2 regions of the Vibrio sp. KUL80 genome follow, and region 2 is predicted to be linked to the other one. Evidence: predicted binding sites of a transcription regulator. Region 2 holds the regulator's gene; the other holds the start of a gene.
The links. Region 2 encodes MetJ, which represses methionine synthesis genes. Its sites were predicted from a motif close to TTAGACNTNTANANGTCTAA; they were not measured.
Positions count from the first base shown of each region.

Region 1 (8,039 bases), 140 kb from region 2:
TTTCTCCCGTTAACCTAAATCGCCAAAGCGTACTTGAAGTGCCGTAATAGCGGTCAGTGCCGCCGTCTCAGTTCTAAGTACACGAGGACCAAGCAGGGTTTCTTCGAATTGATATTGTTCTGTCATTTCAATTTCTTGCGCTGACAAGCCACCTTCTGGACCGATAAGAAGACGAACCTTATTCACGGGCTCTGGCAAGGTATTAATTGAGTATTTTGCTCTTGGATGAAGGTTGAGTTTGAGCGCCTCAGATGGCTCTGCACACCACTCCTCTAGCGACATGATTGGGCGAATCACAGGGATAGTATTACGTCCACACTGCTCACAAGCGCTAATCGCTATCTTTTGCCACTGTTGCAGCTTTTTCTCAAAACGCTTGGCATCGAGTTTCACGCCGCATCGTTCTGAGATGAGAGGCGTAATCGTGTTCACACCTAACTCAACGGACTTTTGGATGGTGAACTCCATCTTATCGCCGCGAGAAATAACTTGTCCGAGATGCAAATCGAGTGGTGACTCTATGCTCGACTCGACCTTCTCTTGAATATCCACGTCGACGTTTTTCTTCCCTACGCTGGTAATCGTCGCAGGAAATTCATGGCCACTACCGTCGAATAGCAGAACCTCTTGACCCTCTTTCATACGCAATACTCGGCCAATGTGCCCTGCGGCATCATCACTTAGGGCGAGAGTGCCTAAAGATTGAATCGTTTCAGGGTGATAGATACGAGGTATACGCATAACAATTTCCAAAGAACAAACAGTATTGAGGTATAAGATGGATGCCAGCCCTCGAAATTACAAGGGCTCGGCTAAGGAATTAGCTCTGATTTTTACACGCTTCGGCGACAAAAGGATTATCGTTGCCCTGAATGCGGCGGACACGCTCGTTTCGAGTGCACTCCCAGTTATCGACAGGGTAGCTTTTGTTCCAAGCTTTCATTAGCTTAGCTTGCTGTTTAGATAGTCTAAACCCGTACTCTTGACTCATGTAAAGGTAAGTTCGAGCAATAGACCCTCGCGCGCGTTCAGGCGGCATCGCTTTGCGCTGCTTGAAGTTTACTTGCATTTCGCATTGGCCATAGCTGACACCATCGACCCCATTCCACTGCGAAAAGTTGTAGTTGGAACGATCACCGTTGACTTCACCAATGGCCGGTGTGAGGTTATGTAGGTCGGCTTCCATCAGTTTGAACTGTTTGTCGTTGCGTGTGCAGTTCTTGCGCCCGCCATCTTGCCAACATTGACGCTGGTGGCCAAACTGCCAAGCAGGCACCACGTGTTCCCACTCAATGCGATTTGCGCGCTTTTCTTGTTTGCGAACCTGATAACCGCATGCAGAAAGGTCTGGTACGCCTTTCTTACCGTTCCATTGAATATCACAGCCGCAATAGAAGCTCACAGGATGGTCGGCATAGATTTTTACCGCTTCTTTCTTCGCTTTACTAAAGCTACTCGGTGGTGCACCAACTGCTGTGATTGGAACGGTGGTAGCCAATAGAGCGATAGAAATGATAAAGCAGCGCATCATAGTAAGGTCTAAAAAAGGTTGAGATAACCTAGTGTAACTCGCAAAAAAGACCTTAGCTATCGATAGTTAGCTCAGTTGTTTTCCTGTGTACTCTATAGTTTGGCCGCACTTTCGACAGCGGTAGTTGGCTTGTTGGCGCAAGACCTTATTGTGGCGTCGTATGGTCACAGCAAATGTGTCGCATTGGCAGCGGTACTCAAACGTGCGTCCCTGTACAGACTGGATATTGAGTGAGTGTGTGGTGTTTGGTGCAATATGGAATACTTGGTTCATGACCATCTGCCACTCTTTGCCATGCGGGCGCACGCGACCGAACAGCGCGAAGGTAATTAAATGAGCGACTTCATGGGGAATGACTTCGTCGATAAACGCCTGTTGATTCTCGACAAAAAGCACTGGGTTTAAACGGACCTCCCAGGTCTGTAGATACGCTTTACCTGCGGCTTTTCCGCGCAGCTTGTAGTTGAGCGCTGGGACGGGGAAGTCTCTTTCAAAGTAGTGACGTGCACGCTCAATACAACGAGACAGTGTTTTTAAAGCAAGATAGTGAAGCTGCTCTGATAATTCTGCATCCACGAAGTTCAATCCAAACAAAAAGCGCCCAAACAGGGCGCTATTCTACTTAGGATGTGATGTTATGCCAACGCATCAGACATGATGCTTCTTCTTGATGGTCTCATGGTAAGCATGCCATGTTCCGTAGCCGAGAATCGGCATAGTTACGATCATTCCGATCCCGTAGGTGGCAAAGCCAATTAAAATACCGCCGCAGATGATAAGAGCCCACACAATCATGGCTGGAACGTTGGATTTCACCGCATTAAAGCTGGTGAAGACCGCAGTCATGATGTCGACTCGACGCTCCATCATAAGAGGGATCGAGAAGGCAGATATGCTGAAGATAACCGCTGCGATAACCGCGCCAACAACACTGCCGGTAATCAAAAACGGCGCGAACTCAGTTAGGGGAGCACCTTGCACTGATGGGTAGAGCGCATGTAACAGCGCAGCGATACGCATCCAAAATATCATCGCTACCGCGAGTAACACGGCAAACGCCCATTGTGACGTCGAGTTGCGACCAATCGCTTTCATAGAGTGAAACAGGCTCGGTTTGTGCCCTTTTTCTCTCTCCCAAGCGGCATCATAAAGACCCAGCGCCAAGAAAGGCCCGATAAGCACATAAACGACGAGGCTTGGCATAATGACGAGGTGTGTACCTTGCCATTGCACCAATAGAACGATCACGACCGCAGCTGCGGTAAAGCAGAGCCCGTAGAAAGCACTAATGATTGGCATACGTATGAGGTCATGCAAGCCGAGCGCAAGCCAGTGGAATGGGGCTGATACACTCAGTTGGTTGCACGGAATGGTTTTAGCGTAATCTTGATCCCTGACTTCATGTTTCTTCTGGAAGTCATCAGAATTTACAGTTCGAGGCATATGTCCTCCCTGATTGACAAACTGGCCTTCGTTTTATCAGGGCATGGCGCTAATGGTCGCGGTGTTAAAGCGAGCAGCGACTCTCGCCGCCGTTGACGTGTCACTGCCAGCTTACCGTTATTAGCGTCTTCCCCTCTTAAGTGCTCTGTTTTGCATACGAACAAACCGAGCAAATTGGTCTATTCGCAAGGGCACTTTTGATTAACTATTGACCGTGTTACAGGAAAACACAATTTTCAAAAGGGTATTAAATCAAAGCCACTTGAGTTGAAGTTAACAACTTTGTAACAAAGTGTTTGAAAAGACAGGATTAAAAAAATAAAAAAGCCCTCAAAAAAATTTGAGGGCTTTTTTGGAGTAAATACTCAGACTAAGAGTAATTACAGACCAGCGAAATCACGTAGGATTGCCGCTTTGTCTGTCGCTTCCCAAGGGAACTCTTCGCGACCGAAGTGACCGTATGCTGCAGTCTTCTTATAGATAGGTTGCAGCAGGTTTAGCATCTCTTGCAGGCCGTATGGACGCAGGTCGAAGTTTTGACGAACTGCTTCTACGATGATGTCGTGAGAAACTTTTTCAGTACCAAACGTCTCAACCATGATAGATGTTGGATCAGCAACACCGATTGCGTAAGACAGTTGGATCTCACAACGGTCAGCCATACCAGCCGCTACGATGTTCTTCGCTACATAACGTGCTGCGTATGCTGCAGAACGGTCAACTTTTGATGGATCTTTACCAGAGAATGCACCACCACCGTGACGAGCTGCGCCGCCGTAGGTATCAACGATGATCTTACGACCCGTTAGACCACAGTCACCCATAGGACCACCGATTACGAAACGACCGGTTGGGTTGATGAAGAAGTTGGTTTCTTTGTTGATCCACTCAGATGGTAGTACTGGCTTGATGATCTCTTCCATTACTGCTTCACGCAGATCCGGTGTTGAGATTGAATCACAGTGCTGAGTTGAAAGAACAACCGCATCGATACCAACGATCTTACCTTGGTCGTATTGGAACGTTACCTGAGACTTAGCGTCTGGACGTAGCCAAGGTAGAGTGCCGTTCTTACGTACTTCCGCTTGCTTTTGAACAAGACGGTGAGAGTAAGTGATAGGTGCTGGCATTAGGATGTCAGTTTCGTTCGTTGCGTAACCGAACATGATGCCTTGGTCGCCTGCGCCTTGCTCTTTTGGATCTTCTTTATCAACACCCTGGTTGATGTCTGGAGACTGCTTACCGATGGTGTTTAGAACGGCACAAGAGTCCGCGTCAAAACCCATGTCAGAGTGAACGTAGCCGATTTCGCGAACGGTTTCACGAGTTAGCTCTTCGATGTCTACCCATGCTGAAGTGGTGATCTCACCACCCACCATCACCATGCCAGTCTTAACGTAAGTTTCACAAGCAACACGTGCTTTTGGATCTTGTTCTAGGATTGCATCAAGAACCGCGTCAGAGATTTGGTCTGCGATTTTATCTGGATGGCCTTCTGATACTGACTCAGAAGTAAACAGGTGCTTAGCCATGAGAGCTCCAATTACTGTTTTTAAGCGAGTGTCGAATCACTCACTTGTAATAAATTCAATGATATATAGTAGGTGTATCTACATCTAGACGTCTATTCTAGTCATCAATGTTCGATTAGCAAGCGATTTTTGCTTTTAACATATAGCCAAACGTTTGCCTATTTTGCGCGTGGATCGCCACATTCCGGCGACATTATTCGGCGATAATGCCAAAAAATGACGGTAAATCGTTTGCAGAGACTATATGGCTTTGCGACAATAGCCGCCGCTGATTATTCAATCAGTCTATGAAAAACTTGGAATTCGCTTAATGCACTCAGGAGCAGACATGTCTTCTCGTAAACAACTCGCTAATGCAATCCGCGCGCTAAGCATGGATGGTGTTCAACAAGCTAACTCAGGTCACCCAGGTGCACCAATGGGTATGGCAGATATCGCTGAAGTTCTTTGGCGTTCTCACCTAAATCACAACCCGTCAAACCCAGAGTGGGCTGACCGCGACCGTTTCGTACTGTCAAACGGCCACGGCTCAATGCTGATTTACTCTCTGCTTCACCTAAGCGGTTACGAGCTATCAATTGACGATCTTAAAAACTTCCGTCAACTGCACTCAAAAACACCAGGTCACCCAGAGTACGGCTACGCACCAGGTATCGAGACGACGACTGGTCCTCTAGGTCAAGGCATCACTAACGCGGTTGGTATGGCGATTGCTGAGAAATCTCTTGCAGCGCAATTCAACAAAGAAGGTCACGATATCGTTGACCACTTCACTTATGTATTCATGGGTGATGGCTGTCTGATGGAAGGTATCTCTCACGAAGCGTGTTCACTAGCGGGTACCCTAGGTCTAGGCAAGCTGATCGCGTTCTGGGATGACAACGGCATCTCTATCGATGGTGAAGTGGAAGGTTGGTTCTCTGATGACACACCTAAGCGCTTCGAAGCATACGGCTGGCACGTAATCCCTGCAGTAGACGGTCACGATGCTGACGCGATCAATGCAGCGATTGAAGCGGCAAAAGCGGATCCACGTCCAACACTTATCTGTACTAAAACCATCATCGGTTTTGGTTCACCAAACAAAGCGGGCTCTCACGACTGTCACGGTGCACCACTAGGTCACGACGAAATTGCAGCAGCGCGTGAATTCCTAGGTTGGGAACACGGTCCATTCGAAATCCCAGCAGACATTAAAGCTGAGTGGGATGCAAACGAAGCGGGTAGCGCAAAAGAAGCAGCTTGGAACGAGAAGCTAGCAGCTTATGAAGCGGCTTACCCAGAACTTGCGGCTGAGTTTAAGCGTCGCGTGAACGGTGAGCTTCCAGCTCAGTGGGAACAAGAAGCAAGCAAGATCATTGCTGACCTTCAAGCAAACCCTGCAAACATTGCATCACGTAAGGCGTCTCAAAATGCACTAGAAGCGTTCGGTAAGATGCTTCCTGAATTCATGGGCGGCTCTGCTGACCTAGCGCCATCAAACCTAACCATGTGGTCTGGTTCTCAGTCGCTAACGGCTGATGATGCGTCTGGTAACTACATCCACTACGGTGTGCGTGAGTTCGGTATGACAGCGATCATCAACGGTATCGCGCTACACGGTGGTTTCGTACCATACGGTGCAACCTTCCTAATGTTCATGGAATATGCTCGTAACGCAATGCGCATGGCAGCACTGATGAAAGTGCAAAACATCCAAGTTTACACTCACGACTCTATCGGTCTGGGTGAAGATGGTCCAACGCACCAACCAGTTGAGCAAATTGCATCACTACGTGTAACGCCAAACATGAGCACATGGCGTCCATGTGACCAGGTTGAGTCTGCAGTGGCTTGGAAATACGCGATTGAGCGTAAAGACGGTCCGACGTCGCTTATCTTCTCTCGTCAAAACCTAACACAGCAAGATCGTGACGCTGAGCAGCTAGCAAACGTTGCTAAAGGTGGTTACATCCTGAAAGATTGCGAAGGCACGCCTGAGCTGATCCTTATTGCGACAGGTTCTGAAGTTGAGCTAGCAACAAATGCTTACGCTGAGCTAATTGCTGAAGGTAAGAAAGTACGCGTAGTGTCTCTTCCTTCTACTGACGTCTTTGACGCGCAAGATGAAGCATACCGTGAAGCGGTTCTTCCAGCGGAAGTAACTAAGCGTATCGCGGTTGAAGCGGGTATTGCGGATTACTGGTACAAGTATGTTGGCTTCGGTGGCAAGATCATCGGTATGACGACATTCGGTGAGTCTGCGCCAGCAGGCGAGCTATTCAAGATGTTTGGCTTCACGACTGAAAACGTTGTGAACACAGCAAAAGAGCTGCTTGCATAAGCACCTTTCTTCTTGAAATGAAAAACCGAGCACTAGTGCTCGGTTTTTTTCTGGGTCGAGAAACGCATTGTCACCAGCTTACAACTCTTGATGCGAAAGCAACCGTTATCGGTTACCATGCAAGCCTTTATCACGTGAACAAAAAGGCGTAATGCGATGCTAAGAGTGGCAATTAATGGCTTTGGACGCATTGGACGGAATGTACTCAGAGCGCTGTACGAAAGCGAGAAGAACGACCAAATTAAAGTCGTCGCCGTTAACGAGTTGGCGCAACCTGAAGCGATGGCTCACCTGCTTCAATACGATACCAGTCATGGTCGTTTTGATAAGAAGGTTTCTCATGACCAAGAGCATTTGTACCTTACGCATAAAGATGGTCAGTTCGACACCATTCGTATTTTGCATCTTGAGGACATCAGCCTGTTACCGTGGAAAAACCTAGAGGTTGATATCGTATTAGATTGCACTGGTGTATTCGGTAGCCGCGCTGATGGCGAGAAACACATCGAAGCTGGCGCAAAGAAGGTATTATTTTCTCATCCAGGTAGCAATGATCTTGATAACACCATTATTTTCGGTGTTAATCACCATACACTGACCAAAGATCACACCATCGTCTCCAATGGTTCTTGCACCACAAACTGTATCGTGCCGGTTATTCAAGCGTTAGATGAAGCCTTTGGTATCGACTCTGGGACTATCACCAGCATTCACTCTTCAATGAATGATCAACAAGTTATCGACGCCTATCATGGCGATCTCCGCCGTACTCGCTCAGCCAGTTTATCCATTATTCCGGTGGATACGAAACTCCATAAGGGCATCGAACGCATCTTTCCGAAATTTTCTAACAAATTTGAAGCAATTTCTGTAAGAGTGCCAACAATTAACGTCACCGCTATGGATCTTAGTGTAACTATAAATACGAATGTGAAAGTTAATGACGTAAATCAAGTCATTATTAACGCTTCTCGGTGTACATTAGACGGCATTGTTGACTATACTGAAGCACCGCTGGTTTCCGTGGACTTTAACCACGACCCGCACAGCGCCATTGTTGATGGGACACAGACTCGAGTGAGTGATGGTCGTCTAGTCAAAATGCTGGTGTGGTGTGACAACGAGTGGGGCTTTGCTAACCGCATGTTAGACACCGCGTTAGCAATGCAAGCGTCTCAGTAGTATCAAGGGCGCTCTTGGGGAAAAATAT
Region 1 covers NZ_AP045841.1:430,286-438,324, forward strand. Annotated here, with positions in the region: gene rsmE (16S rRNA (uracil(1498)-N(3))-methyltransferase) at 10-741, opposite strand; gene AC6I8U_RS01995 (endonuclease) at 821-1,528, opposite strand; gene AC6I8U_RS02000 (SprT family zinc-dependent metalloprotease) at 1,598-2,107, opposite strand; gene AC6I8U_RS02005 (DUF2189 domain-containing protein) at 2,180-2,974, opposite strand; gene metK (methionine adenosyltransferase) at 3,355-4,506, opposite strand; gene tkt (transketolase) at 4,817-6,829, shown strand; gene epd (erythrose-4-phosphate dehydrogenase) at 6,986-8,011, shown strand.
Region 1: metK (methionine adenosyltransferase) is a predicted target of MetJ. The motif match lies at 4,583-4,602, and genes of this name have one in related genera.

Region 2 (8,039 bases):
GCTAAGCAGCGTGGCTTTTTCAAAGAAGCCCTCGAGTGATAGCTCAGCAAGCTCTTCAGGCACCAAAGACTCCACCTCGACGGCGTCAGGCTCGATATCGAGTCCTGACTCACGAGCCAGGATGACTAGCTTACGCATCACATCAGAGCCATCGAGATCTGAGCGAGGATCTGGCTCGGTTAAGCCCTGCTGCCACGCTAGGTCGACAAGCTCTGCAAAAGGTACAGAGCCGTCAAACTGCTGGAACAACCACGACAAGGTGCCCGAGAAAATCCCTGAAAGCGCAACGATGTCATCACCACTTTCACGCAGGTCGCGAACGGTATGGTTTATTGGTAACCCTGCGCCCACAGTGGCGTTGTAGAGCCAGTGTCGACCGGTTTTCGAAAACGCATCTTGCACGGCGTGATAGTCATTACTTGGAGCAGAGCCCGCAACCTTGTTCGCTGAGATGAGGTGGAGACCATGCTCTGCGATGCTGACGTATCTTTCCGCCAGTGCCGCACTCGCCGTCACGTCTAACACCACGCCTTCATCATAGCCTTGGAGTGCCGCTAGGCGTTGTAACCAGATATCACCCTGGTATTCAATCGCTTCGTCTTCGTAACGCGTAAGTACCTGCTGCTCGTCGATGCCATCTTCATCAAACCAATAGGTTTGGCTATCGATAACCGCGACTAAGTTGAAACTCATACCACGACGTTTCTCGAGCTCGCTTTTCTGCTCTTTAAATAGTGATAGCCAGCTTGAGCCAATATTGCCTTTACCACACAGAGCCACCGCAACACGCTTTTGCGCTTGGAATAGCTGAGTATGGACCGATTTCACGAGAGGTTGAATGTCTGACTTACGTAGCACAGCAGCAAGACTCAACTGAGACTCAGCTTCTGAAATAAACTCAACTGGCGCATGTTTAAGTTGCTGATAGAAGCCAAAGCAGTGGTTGGCATTTTTAGTCACGCCCGCCCCTACCGCAGCCAGCATGGAATAGCCTTCTTTGAGCTTAATCTCAGCTTCAATCGCCAGGTCTTGCAGCTCAGTAAGCGCGCCAGAGGCAATTTCAGCGGTATAAGCAAGACGAAGTCGAGATTGGTCCGCCTGCGCTTCGAACGCTAACGGTGCCAATTGTGCACGCTTAAGACTATTAAGCACTTCAGTCTGTGCACGCTCAAAGTCGTGACCCGCACCAAATGCCAGTTCAATAAGCAGAACTTCATCGAGTGACGTGATGATTTTTGCGCCGCGCCCTGATGCAAGCACACGCTCAATGCGTGTTGAACCAGACTCAGATTGATAGCTGCAGCGTAGATTCAAGTCCATCGCACTTTGAGCAACAGGCTGAAGCGTGCGGCTGTGCAACACAGGTGCTGCAAGACGAGCCAGTTCGCTGGCTTCATCTAAACGCAGCAGAGGCAATAGACATGCATCGCTCACCACACGTGGATCCGCACTGTATACACCAGCCACATCACTCCATATCGTCACGCATGACACTTCCGCCAATGCGCCAATGACAGTAGCTGAATAGTCAGAACCATTACGACCCAGCAGCACGGTTTCGCCGCATTCACTTTGTGCCATAAAGCCAGTGATCACCACACGGTGATGCGCATGCTGCGCCAATACTTCTTTGATTAGCGGGTATGATTTAGCGCGGTCTACCTCTGGCTGAGTGCCGAACTCAGCGCGAAGGAAGGCTCTTGCGTCTTGTGCCACTGCAGGCAAATCGCTCTGTCTAAGCAGTGCTGCCAATAGGCGTGAAGACCACACCTCGCCGTGCCCTAATACCGATGCGCGCTCAGCGTCTGTGAGCGGATAGCTAAGCTCACCAAGCGTGCTAAATTCGTCGTGTAACTGAGAGACCAGACCTTCGGCTTCTTCACCTGTTAGTAGTGACTCCACCAGCTCAATCTGAAACTGTCGAAGCGCCTGCAGGTGCTCGTGAGCGATACGCCCATCTTTATTGAGCGCATCTAGAAATTCGATGAGACGGTTAGTGGTTTTACCCGCCGCCGAGACCACAATAAGGTCTTCTTCATTAGAGTAGTCTTTTAAGATAGAGACCACTCGGCGATAACATTCAGGGTCTGCTAAGCTGCTGCCGCCAAATTTGTGCAACTGCTTACCTTGTCTGTTATTCAGGGTACTGCTTTGACTCATGCCGGCTTATCCTCTAAATGCAGATGCTTTCTCAAACGCTTGGGCAAGGTCATCAATCAGATCTTGCGCGTCTTCTAGACCAACCGAAAGGCGAAGTAGCTGCTGAGAAACGCCCGCTTCGGCTAACGCTTCTTCACCCATCGCACGATGCGTCATAGAAGCAGGGTGGCAAATCAGACTTTCGACGCCGCCAAGAGACTCAGCGAGCGAGAATAGCTCTAGCTCACCAACAAAATACTTAAGCTGCTCAAAGCTACCAGCAAACTCAAAGCTCAGCATAGAGCCAAAGCCAGATTGCTGCTTCTTGGCAATCTCATGACCTGGGTGCTCAGGCAGGCTTGGGTGATAAATCACTTTCACCAATGGTTGCGGCTTAAGAAAATCTAGGATCTGTTGCGAGCTCTCTTCATGGATGCGCATGCGAGCGCCAAGGGTACGAATACCACGCAGCGTCATGTAGCTATCAAATGGCGTGCCCGTCGCACCGATGCAGTTGCCCCACCATGCGAGCTCTTCAGCATGCTCTTCGGTTTTAGTGATCACCACACCGCCAATCACGTCAGAGTGACCGTTGATATATTTGGTCGTTGAGTGAATCACAAAGTCTGCGCCAAGCTCGAGAGGCTTTTGGTACACTGGTGTCAAAAAGGTGTTGTCTACCGCTACCAGCGCACCGACCTTTTTCGCTTTTTCGCACACGGCGGCAATATCGACAACGCGCACAAGTGGATTAGACGGCGTTTCAAGTAAGATCAGTTTTGGCTTTTGCTCAAGCGCGGCATCGAAGGCTTGCTCGTCACTTTGGTCGACAAAGTTAACCTTGAAGTCCCCTTTTTGCGCACGCGTGTTGAACAAGCGGTACGTGCCGCCATAACAGTCATGGGGAGCAATAATCGTGTCTTCTGGACCTAAGAAAGCAGACACCCAAAGGTTGAGTGCAGAAGTACCACAGTTAGTCACTACCGCGCCTTTACCGGATTCCAGCTCATACAGAGCGGTTTCCAACAAACCTCGGTTTGGGTTTCCTGAGCGGGTGTAATCGTAAGTCGGCACTTCCCCAAACGCAGGGAAACCATAGTTAGTAGAGAGATAAATAGGTGGCACCACAGCGTGATGCTGGGTATCCGATTCGATACCAGTACGTACGGCTATTGTCGCTGGCTTCCGATTGCTCATAGAAACTTCCTTTCTCAGATCGCATGGCTAGTTGGTGTAACCACAGTGTCTACTTTTACCGGTAATATGGGAACCGGCAAACGCCACAAACGTTAAAGAATTAACATTGCATTAAAATAAATGTCCACATTCGTTGTCCCACTTTACTTTCCAAAATGTGAGACGTCAACACTTCTAGACGTCTATATGTCTTTGCTTATGGCAGTAAATCCCGCTAAAATTGCAGCATTCTTATTATTACTATTTATGATTAACAGAGCGAAGGTGTGTAATGGCAGATTGGAATGGTGAATACATTAGCCCATATGCGGAGCACGGTAAGAAAAGCGAGCAAGTAAAAAAAATCACAGTGTCTATCCCGCTGAAGGTGCTAAAGGTATTGACCGATGAGCGTACTCGTCGCCAAATCAATAACCTACGCCATGCAACCAACAGTGAACTATTGTGCGAAGCTTTCCTGCACGCGTACACTGGCCAGCCGCTTCCGACCGACGAAGATTTAAGAAAAGACCGTCCTGATGATATCCCAACAGAAGCGAAAGAGCTGATGACGGCGATGGGGATTGAGTTTGAAGCGTTTGATGAAGAGTAAGTATTAAACGGAAATACAAAAGACGGTATTGATACCGTCTTTTTTATTACTTTAAGTTCGTGCTATTACTAGCACCTCTTCTCGTCATCCTTTTTCATTCGTCATCCTCACGAAAGTGAGGATCTTTATCAGCGCGTATGGTGCTCAATTTGTGTGAGTCACTCGCTATGAAAGATCCCCTTTTTCAAGGGGATGACGAAAATGAGACTGGATGATGAGCAACAGCGAAACTAAACAGTGCAGAGCTAACAATAAGCTGTTGAACTATTAAGCCATATAGCTATCAGGCAACTCAATACGCGCCACACCAGATTCAACTGCTGCTTTCGCTACCGCTTTAGCCACACGAGGAAGCAAACGCGGGTCCATTGGCTTTGGAATGATGTAGTCCTTACCAAAGGTCAACGCCTCAACACCTGCGGCATTCAGTACGTCTTGTGGTACTGGCTCTTTCGCTAGCTCACGAATCGCTTCTACCGCTGCCAGTTTCATCTCATCATTAATCTCACTCGCACGCACATCAAGAGCGCCACGGAAGATAAACGGGAAACACAGCACGTTATTTACCTGGTTCGGGTAGTCTGAACGACCTGTACCCATAATTAGGTCATCACGAACCTGATGAGCAAGCTCAGGTTTGATTTCTGGATCTGGGTTTGAACACGCAAATACGATTGGCTTGTCCGCCATCAGCTTAAGCGCTTCTGGTGGCAACAGATCAGGACCGGATACACCTAGGAATAGGTCCGCACCTTCAATCACATCTTCTAGCGTGCGCTTATCTGTGTTGTTGGCAAACAGCTCTTTGTATTCGTTAAGATCGTCACGACGAGTGTGGATCACACCTTTGCGATCCAGCATGTAGATCTTCTCACGCATCGCGCCACATTTGATCAACAGCTCCATACACGCGATCGCCGCCGCGCCTGCACCTAGACAGACAATCGTAGTTTCTTTTAGATCTTTACCCTGAAGCTCGATAGCGTTGAGCATACCTGCTGCAGTAACAATCGCCGTGCCGTGCTGGTCATCGTGGAATACCGGCACATCACAACGTTCGATTAGGCGTCGTTCAATCTCAAAACAGTCTGGCGCTTTAATATCTTCTAGGTTGATACCACCAAAGGTGTCTGAAATGTTCGCAACAGTATCTACGAACTCATCGATAGTGCGGTGTTTTACTTCGATATCAATGGAATCTAGACCCGCGAAGCGTTTAAACAGTAACGCTTTACCTTCCATAACTGGCTTAGACGCCATTGGACCTAGGTTACCAAGACCTAGGATGGCGGTACCGTTAGAGATCACTGCAACCATATTGCCTTTCGCAGTGTATTTATAAACATTCTCGGCATTTTGCGCGATTTCACGTACAGGTTCTGCCACACCAGGGCTGTAGGCCAGTGCGAGATCAGCGGCTGAGTTGGCGGGTTTAGTTAATGCTACTTCGATTTTTCCAGGTACAGGGTTGGCATGGTAATCAAGCGCTTGCTGGCGAAATTCGTCAATTTGATGGTCATCGGACATGGTTAGCTATCCTGCTTTTATAAGACTGATTAGTTACTTAGATGTAATTATGAGTATAAGCCCGTTTATTTTTATTCGCGTTGCTTCTAAAGGGTTACACACACAGAGTGGGGACATTTGAACGGAGAGGAGGTATCTCTGATGTTCATTACTCTGACGAACTAATACTACGCGAGTTTATTAGGCTTTTGAATGGATGGAAGTGATGAAGCGAAGAAAAAAGTAGAGATAGGTAGCACGTTATGCAAGCGGATGTTGACAGGTAAACAAACAGCTAAAAAGCAAAAAGGACGCCGAAGCGTCCTTTTTTAATCTGCAAAAGTAATCATTACTTCTTGCTAGATAGAGCACCGAAACGCTTGTTGAAGCGATCAACACGGCCGCCAGTATCAACGATACGTTGCTTACCAGTGTAGAATGGGTGGCACTTATCACATACGTCTAGGTGGATAGAATCTTTACCTAGAGTAGAGTTGAATTCGAATGTGTTGCCGCAAGAGCAAGTTGCTGTTACAGCTTTGTATTCTGGGTGGATACCAGCTTTCATGGGAAACCTCAATAATTTAGGCCGTGTCGCCATCCGATTCTAAGCCGGACACCACACGTAGTTAATAAATAGATGATACCATCGCTTTGCATTTCAATATGAAAGCAAGAAGCCATGCCATCAAGGCGCAGTATAGTAATGAATAGTGCCAAGGGAATCAACTAAAATTGCGACTTTTTTCGCCACCTTCGGTGAGCCTTAGCCGATAAATTGATTATCCAGTCTATACAAGGCGACCCATACCGTTAGAATAGACGTCTTCTTTATCAATATCGACCTAACTATGCGCCCAAATGTCGCTCGAGTGGCTCTTCCCGTCCCACTTGATAAACAGTTTGACTACCTCGTCCCTGCTCACCTTTTTCCTGTGGTTGGCGGGCGCGTGTCTGTACCATTTGGACCAAAAACGCTCGTCGGTATTGTGATGCAATTTAGTCATGAGTCTGAGTTTCCGATAGACAAACTCAAGCCGATAAAGGCGGCGTTAGATACGGCTCCCGTTTGGTCTAAGCCTCTTTTTGACCTTATCTCATGGTGCAGCCTTTATTACCAGCATCCACTCGGCGACACCTTGAGTAACGCGCTACCCGCAGCCCTTAGAAAAGGCAAGCCTGCTGAATTTGCCGCAACCGTGGAGTGGCAGATCACAGAAGCTGGCAAGACTCAATTAATGTCCGGCTTTGGGCGAGCGGTGAAGCAAGCCAAAGTCATGCATATGTTGGAATCTGGTCCGTGTTCGCATCAGCTGTTTATCGACAGTGACGTCAGCACTAGCGTACTCAAGACACTGACAGAAAAAGGCTGGATCACGTCGATAGAGAGACAAACCCAGCAAACTCATTGGCCAGAGGCGATCTGCAACGATCCTATCGATCTTCGCTTAAATGCCGAACAGGCCGTGGCGATAGCGTCGGTCAACAGTCAGACTGAGTTTGGATGCTACTTGCTTGAAGGGGTCACGGGTTCAGGCAAGACCGAAGTCTACCTGCAGATGATTAAGCCCATACTGGAGCGCGGACAGCAAGCTTTGGTGTTGGTGCCGGAGATTGGCTTAACGCCGCAAACCATTAATCGCTTTCGTAAACGCTTTAATGTGCCCATTGAGGTTATCCACTCTGGTCTTAATGATACTGAGCGACTCAACGCGTGGTTAAGTGCACGCGACAAAGTAGCGGGTATTGTTATCGGTACGCGCTCGGCGCTACTCACGCCATTTGCCGACCTCGGCATTATTATTGTCGACGAGGAGCACGATACCTCATACAAGCAGCAAGACAGTCTGCGTTACCATGCCCGTGACGTCGCGGTGATGCGTGCTAACAAAGAGCAGATCCCAATTATTCTTGGCTCTGCCACGCCGTCTATCGAAACGCTGCAAAATGCACTGGCGGGCAAGTATCATCATTTAATACTGAGCCAACGAGCAGGCCTTGCGGTGCCGACGACCAATAAGGTCATTGACGTCAAAGGTCAGTTTCTGGAAGCTGGATTATCAGCGCCACTGATTGCTGAGCTGCGCCGCCATTTAGAAGCAGGCAACCAGGTGATGCTGTTCCTCAATCGCCGTGGATTTAGCCCTGCCCTGATGTGCCACGAATGTGGCTGGACAGCAGAGTGTCACCGTTGTGACGCTTATTACACCTATCATCAGTCGAGTAACGAGATCCGCTGCCACCATTGTGGCTCACAGCGCCCTATCGTTCATCAGTGTGAAGGCTGCGGCTCGCATCAACTGGTTACCGTCGGTGTAGGTACAGAGCAGCTTGAAGCTCAGCTAGAAAGCCTATTTCCCGAATACAATACCATTCGTATTGACCGAGACAGCACCAGACGCAAAGGCAGCCTAGAAGCCGCGCTCAATGCCATCAAGAACAATGAGTACCAGATCTTAATCGGTACCCAGATGCTGGCCAAAGGGCACCATTTCCCTAACGTCACATTAGTCGCACTGCTTGACGTAGACGGGTCTCTTTATAGCAGCGATTTTCGCGCTTCAGAACGTTTAGCGCAGCTATTTATTCAGGTAGCTGGACGTGC
Region 2 covers NZ_AP045841.1:288,110-296,148, reverse strand. Annotated here, with positions in the region: gene AC6I8U_RS01345 (bifunctional aspartate kinase/homoserine dehydrogenase II) at 1-2,160, opposite strand, end outside; gene AC6I8U_RS01340 (O-succinylhomoserine (thiol)-lyase) at 2,167-3,336, opposite strand; gene metJ (met regulon transcriptional regulator MetJ) at 3,608-3,928, shown strand; gene AC6I8U_RS01330 (malic enzyme-like NAD(P)-binding protein) at 4,196-5,455, opposite strand; gene rpmE (50S ribosomal protein L31) at 5,784-6,002, opposite strand; gene priA (primosomal protein N') at 6,286-8,039, shown strand, end outside.